DNA from 4 places in the Nocardiopsis mangrovi genome. Region 1 is predicted to be linked to each of the others. Evidence: riboswitches for the same ligand, from Rfam matches in the RefSeq annotation. Region 1 holds a riboswitch; each other region holds the start of a gene.
The links. Region 1 has a riboswitch for cobalamin ahead of ACFO4E_RS17605 (ribonucleoside-diphosphate reductase subunit alpha). Riboswitches for the same ligand answer to the same signal wherever they lie in the genome.
Positions count from the first base shown of each region.

Region 2: it holds a riboswitch for cobalamin, as region 1 does, so the genes downstream of both, metE (5-methyltetrahydropteroyltriglutamate--homocysteine S-methyltransferase) here and ACFO4E_RS17605 (ribonucleoside-diphosphate reductase subunit alpha) in region 1, are expected to answer to the same signal.
Region 3: it holds a riboswitch for cobalamin, as region 1 does, so the genes downstream of both, ACFO4E_RS15830 (ABC transporter substrate-binding protein) here and ACFO4E_RS17605 (ribonucleoside-diphosphate reductase subunit alpha) in region 1, are expected to answer to the same signal.
Region 4: it holds a riboswitch for cobalamin, as region 1 does, so the genes downstream of both, ACFO4E_RS05430 (putative cobaltochelatase) here and ACFO4E_RS17605 (ribonucleoside-diphosphate reductase subunit alpha) in region 1, are expected to answer to the same signal.

Region 1 is NZ_JBHSFQ010000017.1:57,444-60,251, reverse strand. It holds gene ACFO4E_RS17610 (hypothetical protein) at 1-468, shown strand, start outside; cobalamin riboswitch at 657-873, shown strand; gene ACFO4E_RS17605 (ribonucleoside-diphosphate reductase subunit alpha) at 1,015-2,808, shown strand, end outside.
Region 2 is NZ_JBHSFQ010000009.1:75,234-78,041, forward strand. It holds gene ACFO4E_RS11950 (polysaccharide deacetylase family protein) at 1-612, opposite strand, end outside; cobalamin riboswitch at 966-1,191, shown strand; gene metE (5-methyltetrahydropteroyltriglutamate--homocysteine S-methyltransferase) at 1,353-2,808, shown strand, end outside.
Region 3 is NZ_JBHSFQ010000014.1:115,994-118,801, reverse strand. It holds gene ACFO4E_RS15845 (alpha/beta fold hydrolase) at 1-69, opposite strand, end outside; gene ACFO4E_RS15840 (hypothetical protein) at 289-795, opposite strand; gene ACFO4E_RS15835 (NUDIX domain-containing protein) at 895-1,386, shown strand; cobalamin riboswitch at 1,489-1,670, shown strand; gene ACFO4E_RS15830 (ABC transporter substrate-binding protein) at 1,739-2,779, shown strand; gene ACFO4E_RS15825 (FecCD family ABC transporter permease) at 2,788-2,808, shown strand, end outside.
Region 4 is NZ_JBHSFQ010000003.1:350,516-353,323, reverse strand. It holds gene ACFO4E_RS05445 (hypothetical protein) at 29-289, opposite strand; gene ACFO4E_RS05440 (hypothetical protein) at 374-706, opposite strand; gene ACFO4E_RS05435 (hypothetical protein) at 905-1,129, opposite strand; cobalamin riboswitch at 1,342-1,470, shown strand; gene ACFO4E_RS05430 (putative cobaltochelatase) at 1,527-2,808, shown strand, end outside.

The DNA.
Region 1 (2,808 bases):
CTCAGCCTGGCCAACCGGGTCGACTCCGACAGCGAGATCTCGCGCGCCGAGCTGTTCGTGCGCGCCGGCGAGCAGTGGGAGATGGCCCAGGAGTTCGAGCGCGCGTCGGCCGCCTACCAGCGGGCGATCGACGACGGCGGCGTGACCATCATCGACGCCCGCGCCCTCCAGGCGGGCGCGCTGTTCGAGCTCGACCTCGTCGACACCGCCTACGCCCAGCTGGAGCGGTTGCGCTCGGAAGGCCCGCGCAACCTGCCCACCTACATTCACATCGCCGAGACCCTCCAGGCGCACGACGACCTCAAGGGCGCCCACGCGTGGGCCACCCTGGGGGTCGAGCGGTTCCGCCACCAGGACGTCTCGCCGTATGTGCACGACCTCCTCATGGAACTGCTGCGCACCCGCTACCGGATCCGCGTCGACCTCGGTCTCGAGGAGGACGCCCTGGACCGCCTGATCGACGGCTGACCGCCGGCCGTGCCGACCGCCGCGCCCCGGTAACGGGGTGGCGGAGGACGGATCGCCGCCGCGCCCGCACACCGGTCGAGCGGGTACCCGCGCGCACCCGTTAGCACGGAACGGGTCGTCCTGTCATCCGCTGAGCAGCGTGACACGCGCTCATCTTGCGGTGTTCGCCGTTGGCTGCCCCTAGATGTAGTATCGCTCGCGCTGGTGGTTCACCGGGGCGCCTCCCCGGTGAGGCAAGAGGGAACCCGGTGCGAATCCGGGACTGCCCCGCAGCGGTGAGCGGGAACGACCGCCGTCAACGAGCACTGGGCGCACGGCGCCCGGGAAGCGACGGCCAGTAGGACCGGGCCGGATCCGGCCCCGGCGCCCGCGAGTCCGAAGACCTGCCACCGGTGTGCGCGCACGTCGCGCACTCGCAACGGGGCCTCGAGGGTGGGCCGCCGCGGATCAGGGGACGCCCGCCACGGGACCGACGTGGCCGCCCCTTGCCTGCGTGCCTCCCCGACAGGACCCGACCGGTCCACGTCTACCTGGTTGGAGCCACGCATGACCCTCGACACCGACACCGCCCCGGCGGGCGCGGCGCCCGCGCCGCCCGCGACCGACCCCCTGACGAGGGCCGCGTCGGTGGTGCACGAGGCGTGCGCCGGGCTCGCGGGCGTTTCGGCCGAGGCGATCCTCACCGAGGCCAGGCGCAGCCTCTACCCGGGCATCCGCCCCGACGAGCTGGAACTCGCGCTGGTCATGGCCGCCCGCGCCTTCGTCGAGGCCGACCCGGACCACTCGCACGTCGCCGCCCGGCTGCTGCTGGACAAGCTCCGCCGCGAAGCCCTGAGCTTCCTCGCGGGGCGGCCCGACGAGGCCGGCCAGTCGGAGATGGCGGGCCGCTACGCCGGCTACCTCGCCGACTACGTCGCGCGCGGCATCCGGCTGGACCAGCTCGACCCCGAACTGGCGTCCTTCGACCTCGGCCGCCTGGGCGCCGCCCTGCGGCCCGAGCGCGACCTGCACTTCACCTTCCTCGGCCTGCAGACCCTCTATGACCGGTACTTCCTGCACAGCGACGGCACCCGCTACGAGCTGCCGCAGGCGTTCTTCATGCGCGTGGCCATGGGCCTGGCCCTGCGCGAGGACGACCGCGAGGCGCGCGCCATCGAGTTCTATGAACTGCTGTCCTCGTTCGACTTCATGTGCTCCACGCCCACCCTCTTCAACTCCGGCACCCGCCGCGCCCAGCTGTCGTCCTGCTTCCTGACCACCGTCGGCGACGACCTCCAGTCGATCTTCCACGGGATCAGCAACAACGCCCTCCTGTCGAAGTACTCCGGCGGACTGGGCAACGACTGGACCCCGGTCCGCGGCATCGGCGCCCACATCAAGGGCACCAACGGCCAAAGCCAGGGCGTCGTCCCGTTCCTCAAGATCGCCAACGACACGGCGGTGGCCGTGAACCAAGGGGGAAAGAGGAAGGGGGCGGTCTGCGCCTATCTGGAGACCTGGCACATCGACATCGAGGAGTTCCTCGACCTGCGCAAGAACACCGGTGACGACCGGCGGCGCACCCATGACATGAACACCGCCAACTGGGTGCCGGACCTGTTCCTGCAGCGGGTCGAGAACGGGGGCGAGTGGACGCTGTTCTCGCCCGACGAGGTCCCCGATCTGCACGACCTCTACGGCGCGGAGTTCGCCGCCGCCTACACCGCCTACGAGCGGGCCGCCGACGCCGGTGGGATCAAGGTGTGGCGCCGGGTGCCAGCCGTCGATCTGTGGCGGCGCATGCTCACCATGCTCTTCGAGACCGGCCACCCGTGGATCACCTTCAAGGACCCCTGCAACCTGCGCTCCCCGCAGCAGCACGCCGGCGTGGTGCACTCGTCCAACCTGTGCACCGAGATCACCCTCAACACCAGCGCCGACGAGGTGGCGGTGTGCAACCTGGGCTCGGTCAACCTCGCCAACCACACCGGCCCGGACGGGCTGGACGCCGAGCGGCTGCGCCGCACGGTGCGCACGGCGGTGCGGATGCTCGACAACGTCATCGACGTGAACTACTACACGATCCCCGAGGCCGAGCGCGCCAACATGCGCCACCGCCCCGTGGGCCTGGGCCTCATGGGCTTCCAGGACGCGCTGTTCCGGCTGCGGCTGCCCATGGCCTCGCAGGGCGCCGTGGAGTTCGCCGACGAGAGCATGGAGCTGATCTCCTACCACGCCATCGAGGCGTCGGCCGAGCTCGCGGCGGAACGGGGAGCCTACGCGTCGTTCGCGGGATCGCTGTGGAGCCGGGGCGTGCTGCCCATCGACTCCCTGGACCGGCTGGCGGCGGCGCGCGGCGGC
Region 2 (2,808 bases), on a different contig from region 1:
TTCCACGACGAGGTCGCCGTCGGGGTTGAAGCCCATCGAGTCGTAGACCCGGGCGATCGGCTGGATCGCGGAGGTGTCGACGCCGTCGGTGTCCTCCAGGGCGGCGCGCACCAGGGCGTGGAGGTCCGCGAGCTCCGCGTCGCCCGCCAGCAGCTCGGTGGAGGCGGCGGTGTGGCCGTCGGAGGTGTCGTACCAGTAGGTGGAGTAGCCCGTGCGGTCGCCCTCGGAACCCGTCTCCTCCTGCGTGAGCCGCACCGCGATGACGCCGTCGCCCGCGGCGCTGATCTGCCAGTCGATGGAGACGCCCTCGGCGCCCGGGACGGCGCCGGCGAAGTCCGCCGCGTCGCGCTCGGCGATCTGCGCCAGCCGCTCCGCCAGCGGGTCGGCGTTGGGGATCACCGGGTAGGACAGCGTCACCGAAACGCCTCCGCCCTCGTCCTCGGCCCCGTCCTCCTCAAGGCCCGGGATGGTGTCCGGGTCGACGGCGGTCAGCTCGTCGGCGGGGCCGCTCGCCGGTGTGCGGTCGTCCCCGGAGTCCGAGCTCTGCGCCGCGTCGGTGATGGTGCAGGCGGCCACCCCCAGCGCGACCGCCGCCGCGGCAGCCGCGGACATCACCGCCACACGCGGTCTTCGAGCGGCGCCGCCGCGGTCGGCAGGGGGGGAGGGGGTGGGTGCGAGCGGGGGTTCGGGGTCGTTCGTCAAGGAAAGGGTTCTCTCGCGTCTTCGTGTTTCTTGGGGCCCGTTTGTTCCGTTTGTCGGTCCCGAAGGTCCTGCGGGTTCGGAAGATCAGGTATCGGTTTCGTCTCGGTCCGCCGGGACCGGAACTCCGAATGAAAGGGGCGGAGACCCGCGAGCGTAATAAACGGGGCAATGTGCTCACGCCGCGACACGCCGCGCGGCCACCGTGAGCGGGGCACGCGTCCAGGGCGGGGAGGGGAGGGGGCCGTATCCGGCCGCCTCTCCCTATACTGGCAACCGCGATCGGTACGCCCCACGGCCTGGCCGTGGGGGTCGCAAGAGGGAACCCGGTGGGAATCCGGGACTGCCCCGCAGCGGTGAGTGGGAACGAAAGCCGTCAACAGCACTGGGCGCACGCGTGCGCCTGGGAAGCGACGGCCGGTAGGAGGAGCGGCGGAACCCCGCCGCACCGCGCCCGCGAGTCCGAATACCTGCCGATCGCCCGCGGCCGCACCCATGCGGACGCGGTGGTCCGTGCGCCCCGCGGGAGGGCGGTGGAGCCCGCTGCCGCGTGCCCTCCTTCCTCCCCGGAGCCCTGGACCCCAGGCTGATCGACGAGGGAGAGACGAGGCCATGCGAGCACCGCACACGGTCGCCACCCGCGGGGGCGCCCGATGACGACCACCGTTCACGGCTACCCCCGCATCGGCCCCGACCGCGAGCTGAAGAGGGCCTGCGAGGGGTACTGGGCGGGGCGGATCCCCGCCGGAGAACTCGACGCCGTCGCCGCGCGGCTGCGCCGCGGCGTCTGGACGGAACTGAGCGCCGCGGGGATCGACGAGATCCCGTCGAACACGTTCTCCTACTACGACCACATGCTCGACACCGCGGTCCTGTTCGGCGCCGTTCCCGAGCGCTTCGCCGGCGCGGCCGGCGGAGCCGAGGGCCGCGAGGCCGAACTGCGGACCTATTTCGCCATGGCGCGCGGGTCGGGGGACGCCCCGCCCCTGGAGATGACCAAGTGGTTCGACACCAACTACCACTACCTGGTCCCCGAACTGTCGCCGACGACGCGCCCGCGCCTCGCCGGCACCAAGCCGCTATCGGAGTTCACCCAGGCCAAGGGGCTGGGGATACCCACACACCCGGTCCTGGTGGGCCCGCTGACCTTCCTGCTCCTGGCCAAGCCCGCGGCAGGGGCGCCCGAGGGCTGGCGCCCGCTCGACCTGCTGGACGAGCTGATCCCGTGCTACGCGGAGCTGCTGGCCCAGCTGTCGGCGGCCGGAGCGGCTGTGGTGCAGCTCGACGAACCCGTCCTGGCCACCGACGACGGCCGCGCCGAGGTGGCGGCCCTGGAACGCGCCTACAGCGCCCTGGGCGGCCTCGCGGACCGGCCCGAGCTGCTGGTGTCCACCTACTTCGGCGCGATCGGCCCCGGGGCACTGGACGCCCTCAAGCGCACCCCCGTCGAGCGCATCGGACTCGACCTGGTGAGCGGCCCCGAATCCGTCGCCGACATCGCCGCCGTCTCGGGCCTGGGCGACAAGACCCTGGTCGCCGGAGTCGTGGACGGACGCAACGTGTGGCGGTGCGACATCGCCGCCGCCCTGTCCTCGCTCGGCGCCCTGCTGGGCCTGGCCGGGCGGGTGACCGTCAGCACGTCGTGCTCCCTGCTGCACGTGCCCATCGACCTGGCGGGTGAGACCGGCCTCGACCCCGTGCTGCGGGAGCGGCTGGCGTTCGCCCGGCAGAAAGTGGACGAGGTGGTGCTGCTCGGCCGCGCCCTCTCCGGCGGCGGCGACGCCCTGGCCGCCGAACTGGACCGGGCCCGCGCGGCGGCGCCCGCACCCGCGTCCTTCCGCGATCCGCGCGTGCGCGCGCGCCTGGACGCCCTGGGCGACACCCCCGCCCGGGTGGGGCGGGACGCCGGCGACGGACAGGTCCTGCGGACGACCACCATCGGCTCGTTCCCGCAGACCGCCGACGTCCGGCGGGCGCGCGCCGACCACCGTGCGGGCCGGATCACCACCGGGGAGTACGAGCGGCGCATGCGCGCCGAGATCGACCGGGTCATCGCGCTCCAGGAGGACATCGGGCTGGACGTCCTCGTCCACGGCGAGCCCGAGCGCA
Region 3 (2,808 bases), on a different contig from region 1:
GATGGGCACGCCCGAGGAGTCGATCACCCGGTCGCGCCACGACGGCCGGGGGTGGGTGGTGTCTGCCATGGGGGTATCGGTCCTTGTCGTCGGTGCCGCCGCACGGCGGCGCCGGGAAGCGGCCGCGCGGGCCGGCGCGGTGCCGGCTCGGGGTGGTGGAGGGCGGGCGGGAGGCGGTCGCGACGGTGCCCGGCCGTCGTCGGCGGCCAGGGGCCGCCGCGCCGCGGGGTCGGTCGTCCGCGCACGGGGAACCCGTCGACCGGCCGTGCGGCGGTGTGGGGCCGACCGTCAGGTGTCCGCGCGTGCGGGGTACCCGTTGAGCCGTGCGCGGACGGAGCCGGTGTGGACCCCGCCATCGGGGTGGGCCGCGAGTTTGCCGCGCCGGACGAGGTCGTGGACCCCCTGGCGGGTGATGCCGAGCATCGCCCCGGCGACCGCGTAGGAGACCCGGACGGCGCCGGGGTGCCCGGCTCGGCGGGCGACGGTCCGGCCCAACGGGGTGGCCCACCACTCCGCGGGCGGGTCGAAAGCGGTGTCGCCGGGGTAGAGCGCCGCGATGATCCGGGCCACCGCGTGCACGGCGGCGCGGTCGTCGGCGCCGAGCAGGGCCGCCGCCCATTCCCCGGCCGCCGCGGCGACCCGCGCCCGCACCCGCTCCACGGAGGCGTCGCCGTCGAGCAGGATCTCCAGCGGGTCGAGGAGCCGGGCGGCGGCGACGGCCGCGAGCTGGTCCGCGAGCGCGCCGTGCGCCGGGGACGGGGTCGGGGTTCCGGTGTGCACGTCGCGCCTTCCCATCGATCCGTTCGTTATCTTGACGCCAATCGTCAAGTACTTGCTAACTCGTGTCAAGTATCATGTGCGGCAGGGCCGGAACGACCGACGCTGGAGACGCCGATGATCGTCGCGGACGCGCGGGGCAACATCCTGGTGGCGTTTCACCGGGTCCGGGAGGAGCAGGCGGCCCCCACCGCGGGGACCGTGCCCGTGCCGCTGGCCCTGATGGTGGCGGTGGACGCCGGCCGCGTCCTGCTCGTCTTCGACCGGGCCCGCCGCCAGTGGGAGCTGCCCGGAGGCCGCATCGAACCGGGTGAGGCCGCCGCCGACGCGGCACGCCGTGAACTCGCCGAGGAGTCCGGCGCCCGCGCGGCCGCCACGGAGTTCGCCGGACTCGCCGAGTTCGACCTCGCAGGGCCGTCGCCGGACGCGCCGCGCCGCCGCGAGTTCGCCGCCGTGTTCCGCGGCGGTGTCCGTGCATCGGCCACCCCGTTCGCCCCCACCGGTGAGATCGCGGGCACGACGCTGTGGACCCGCGGTACCCCGCTGGCGGGCGCCTCGCCCATCGACACCCGCATCGCCCGGATCGTCCTGCGGGGGGCGGCCGGGTGACACCGGTCCGTCCACCCGCCCCGCGGCCACCGTCGCCGGCCGGCCCCTTCGCCGCCCGCCCGGGCAAGGCCCGGGGCGCCCCCGAGGACGCCGGATCCGGTGTGATAGGTTGCGCCCGCCAGTCGAACCCGTGCTTTTCGGGTCAGGGAATCCGGTGGGAATCCGGAGCTGACGCGCAGCGGTGAGGGGGACGGGCGGGGCAGCGGCCACTGGACGGACGTCCGGGAAGGCGCCTCACCCGGGGGATCCCGAGTCCGAAGACCTGCTGGCTCCTCCGGGCGCCCCATGGCGCGCGGAGGGGACATACGTTCGCCGGGCTCCGCGACCGAGCCCCCGACGCCGAAGGACCCCTATGACGGCCCCCCGCCGTTCCGCGCCCGCCTTCGCCCTCACCGCCGCCCTGCTCCTCGTCCCCCTCACGGCCTGCGGCCCCGGGACCGGCGCAGGGACCGACGCCGGCACCCGGGACGCGGCGGGCTATCCGCGCACCGTCGACGACTGCGGCCGCGACGTCACCGTCGACAGCCCCCCGCAGCGCGCCGTCTCCCTCAACCAGGGTGCGACCGAGATCCTGCTCTCCCTCGGCCTGGCCGACCGCATGGCGGGCACCGCCACGTGGACCGACCCCGTGGCCGAGGGCCTGGAGGCGGCCAACGCCGATGTGCCCCGCCTGGCCGACAACGCACCGTCCTTCGAACGCGTCCTGGCCGAGGAGCCCGACTTCGTCGCCGCCTCCTTCCAGGGCACGCTGGGAGAGGGCGGCGTCGCCCCCCGCGAGGACTTCGAGCGGCTCGGCGTCCCCGTCTACCTCTCCCCCACCGAGTGCGGCAAGACCGACAGCGGCGAGGACGGCGCGCGCGAGGAGCCGCTGACCATGGACGCCGTCCACACCGAGGTCCGCGACCTCGCGCGCGTGTTCGGCGTCGAAGAGCGCGGCGAGGAGCTGGTGGCCGACCTCCAGGGCCGGATCGAGGCGGCGACCGCCGATGTCGACGCCTCCGGTACCACCCTGCTCTACTGGTTCGCCAACGCCGAGTCCCCGTACATGGCGGGCTGCTGCGGTGCCCCCGGGATCATCACCGAGGCCGTGGGCGCCCGCAACGTCTTCGACGACACACGCGACGAGTGGCCGCAGATCAACTGGGAGACCGTGGCCGAACGCGACCCCGACGTGCTGGTCATCGGCGACCTCACCCGCGACAGCCAGACCGCCGAGTCCGCCGCCGCCAAGATCGGGTTCCTGGAGTCCCACCCCGTCACCCGGCACATGGACGCCGTCGAGAACGAGCGCTACGTACTGCTGAGCGGTGCGGCCCTGAACCCCTCGATCCGAACGGTGGAGGGCGTCGAGCAGGTGGCCGACGCCCTGCGCGGCTTCGGACTGGCCGGCTGAGCGGGCACATGGCCGGACCCGCAGTCCGC
Region 4 (2,808 bases), on a different contig from region 1:
CAGGCGATCCGGTGCCCCGAGCGGGCGGTCAGCAGCCTCCGCCGCCGTCACCACCGCCGCCGTCCCCGGAGGATCCGCCGTCGCCGCCGCCGCGGCCATGGCGGCCACCGCCGCCCGAGGGGCTCACGAACTCCGCGAGGACGCCGATCAGGATCAGCAGGCCGAAGCCCAGGGCGACCCACTTCCCCCAGGCGGGCGGCTCCCTGTCCTCGCGGGGGGTCGTCAGGTAGTCCAGAAGCCCGCCGATCAGCGGGTCGGCGGCCATGGGCATCGCGGTCGCGATGCCCATGGCCGCATCGAGGAGGAAGCCCGCGATCACCCGTACCCCCGGCCGTTCGCGCTGCCGGCTCCGGCCGGGCGGGAACGGCCGGGATCAGTCGCCGCCCCCGCCGCCACCTCCACCGCCGTCGCCGCCACCTCCGCCGCTGTCTCCTCCCCAGCCGCCCCACCCGCTCGATCCGCCGTCGTGCACGGCCTTGTCGCCCCCGGCCGCGTGGCCGCCGCTCCCGCCCGGGTAGCCGTCACCGTAGGAGCGCGGTCCGGAATCGCTCCCTCCTCCGTCTCCGCCGCCTCCACGGCCGCCCCGCCGCCTCCGCGGCCGGGTCGTGCTCGTGTTGTAAGCGGGACGGCCGCGCAACGCCGCCACCGCCAGCACCACGACGATGCCCCCGATCGCGATCAGGAACAGCGCCTCGATGAAACCCATGCCCGTCCTCCCTTCTCGACTGCCCGCCTTCGATCGCGCCGTCTGCTCTGTCCGGAGACGATCAGCCGCCTCCCCGCCGTCCCAGTGGTCGCTGCCGGAGAACCCCGTCGTCGCCGGAGGGGTGGTCCCGGCCGCGGGAGCCCGTCTCGATGACGCTCACGCCCGCCTCTGCCCACCCGTCCGCTCCGTGCGGCCGGATCAGCATCCACCCCCACCGCCCCCTCCGCCTCCGTCGCCGCCTCCTCCGCCTCCGCCGCCGTCCGACCAGCCTCCGCCGTAGTACCCGGCCCCGCCGCCGGGTGTCCGCCGCCGGGGCGGCGTGCGCCCGCCCGAGCGGTTGAGGGCCAGGCCGGCGAGCCTGACGATCAGCAGCACCACGACCGCGGCTCCCATGACGGTGAAACCCAGTTCGACGACGCCCACATCCGCCCCTTCCTATCCGCCCCGCCTTCCGGGGGCGGCTGCGGCGGCGGGATACCCCATTGGGGGTCGTCCATGCCGGTCCGGGCGATTCGGCCGGATCTGGCCTGGTCGTCGCCCGGTCGGAGGCACCCGGCGGCCGGAGGACCCGCGCAGGCGTGTGAGATCGTGGTGGGCGGCGCCGACCGGCGGGGACCGTGATGCCCCGCCGTCAGCAGGAACCCGGTGCGAATCCGGGGCGGTCCCGCCACTGTGACCAGGGAGCGAACCCGCGACCATCGCCACTGCCGGAGGTCCCGGTGGGAAGGCGGCGGGGGAGCGGCGATCTGGGAGTCAGGAGACTGCGCGGCGCCACGACCGACCCCTATGGGCGTGGACTCCCGAGGAAGGACCGAACAGCGTGGGCGCTTCCGCTCGCTACCCCTTCACAGCCGTCGTCGGCATGGACGACCTGAAACTCGCCCTTCTGATCAACGCGGTATCGCCGGCGGTCGGCGGGGTGCTGGTCCGCGGTGAGAAGGGGACCGCCAAGTCGACGGCGGTGCGCGCCCTGGCGGCGCTCCTGCCCGGCATCGGCGTCGTCCCCGGGTGCCGCTTCGCCTGCGACCCCGCCGCCCCCGACCCCGGGTGCCCCGACGGGCCCCACGACCCCGGGGCCGCCGCCGATCAGCGCCCCGCGCGCCTGGTCGAACTGCCCGTCGGCGCCAGTGAGGACCGCCTCGCCGGCTCCCTCGACCTCGAACGCGCGCTCACCGAGGGGGTCAAGGCGTTCGAGCCGGGGCTGCTCGCGGCGGCCCACCGCGGCGTCCTCTACGTCGACGAGGTGAACCTCCTCCACGACCACCTCGTCGACCTGCTGCTCGACGCCGCCGCGATGGGGACGTCGCACGTCGAGCGCGAGGGCGTGTCGGTGCGCCACGCCGCCCGGTTCCTGCTCGTGGGCACGATGAACCCCGAGGAGGGCGAGCTGCGCCCCCAGCTGCTCGACCGGTTCGGCCTGACGGTGGAGGTCGCCGCGACCCGCGACCCCGCGCAGCGGGCCGAGGTCGTCCGGCGCAGGCTCGCCTACGAGGCGGACCCCGCCGCCTTCGCCGCCCGCCACGCGGACGAGGAGGCCGAGCTCGCCGCGCACATCCGCGCAGCCCGCACGCGGCTGCCCGGCGTGGCCCTCTCCGACGCCGCTCTGCGCCAGGTCACCGCGGTCTGCGCGGCCTTCGAGGTCGACGGCCTGCGCGCCGACATCGTCACCGCGCGCGCCGCCATGGCCCTGGCCGCGTGGCACGGCCGCGCCGAGGTCAGCGCCGACGACGTCCGCGACGCCGCCCGCCTGGCCCTGCCCCACCGCCGCCGGCGCGACCCCTTCGACGCCCCGGGGCTCGACGAGGACCGCCTCCGCCAAGCACTCGACCAGGCCCGCGACGACGACCCCGAACCCCCTGACGGCGGTTCCGGCGGGCCGGACGGCGCGCCGGACCGCGGCCCCGACGGCCCCGCCGGAACGGAGGACTCCGGGCCCGGGTCCGGGGAGCCGTCCGGCGCGGAACCCGCCGGCGGCCCCGGCCCGGACGCGCGGGCGGACGGTCCCGCGGGGTCCGGAGCCTCCGGGGCACAGGCTCCCGACGCCGACGGCGCGCAGACCCCCGGCGACGGCGGGCCGCCGCCCGGTGACACCCCCGGCCGCC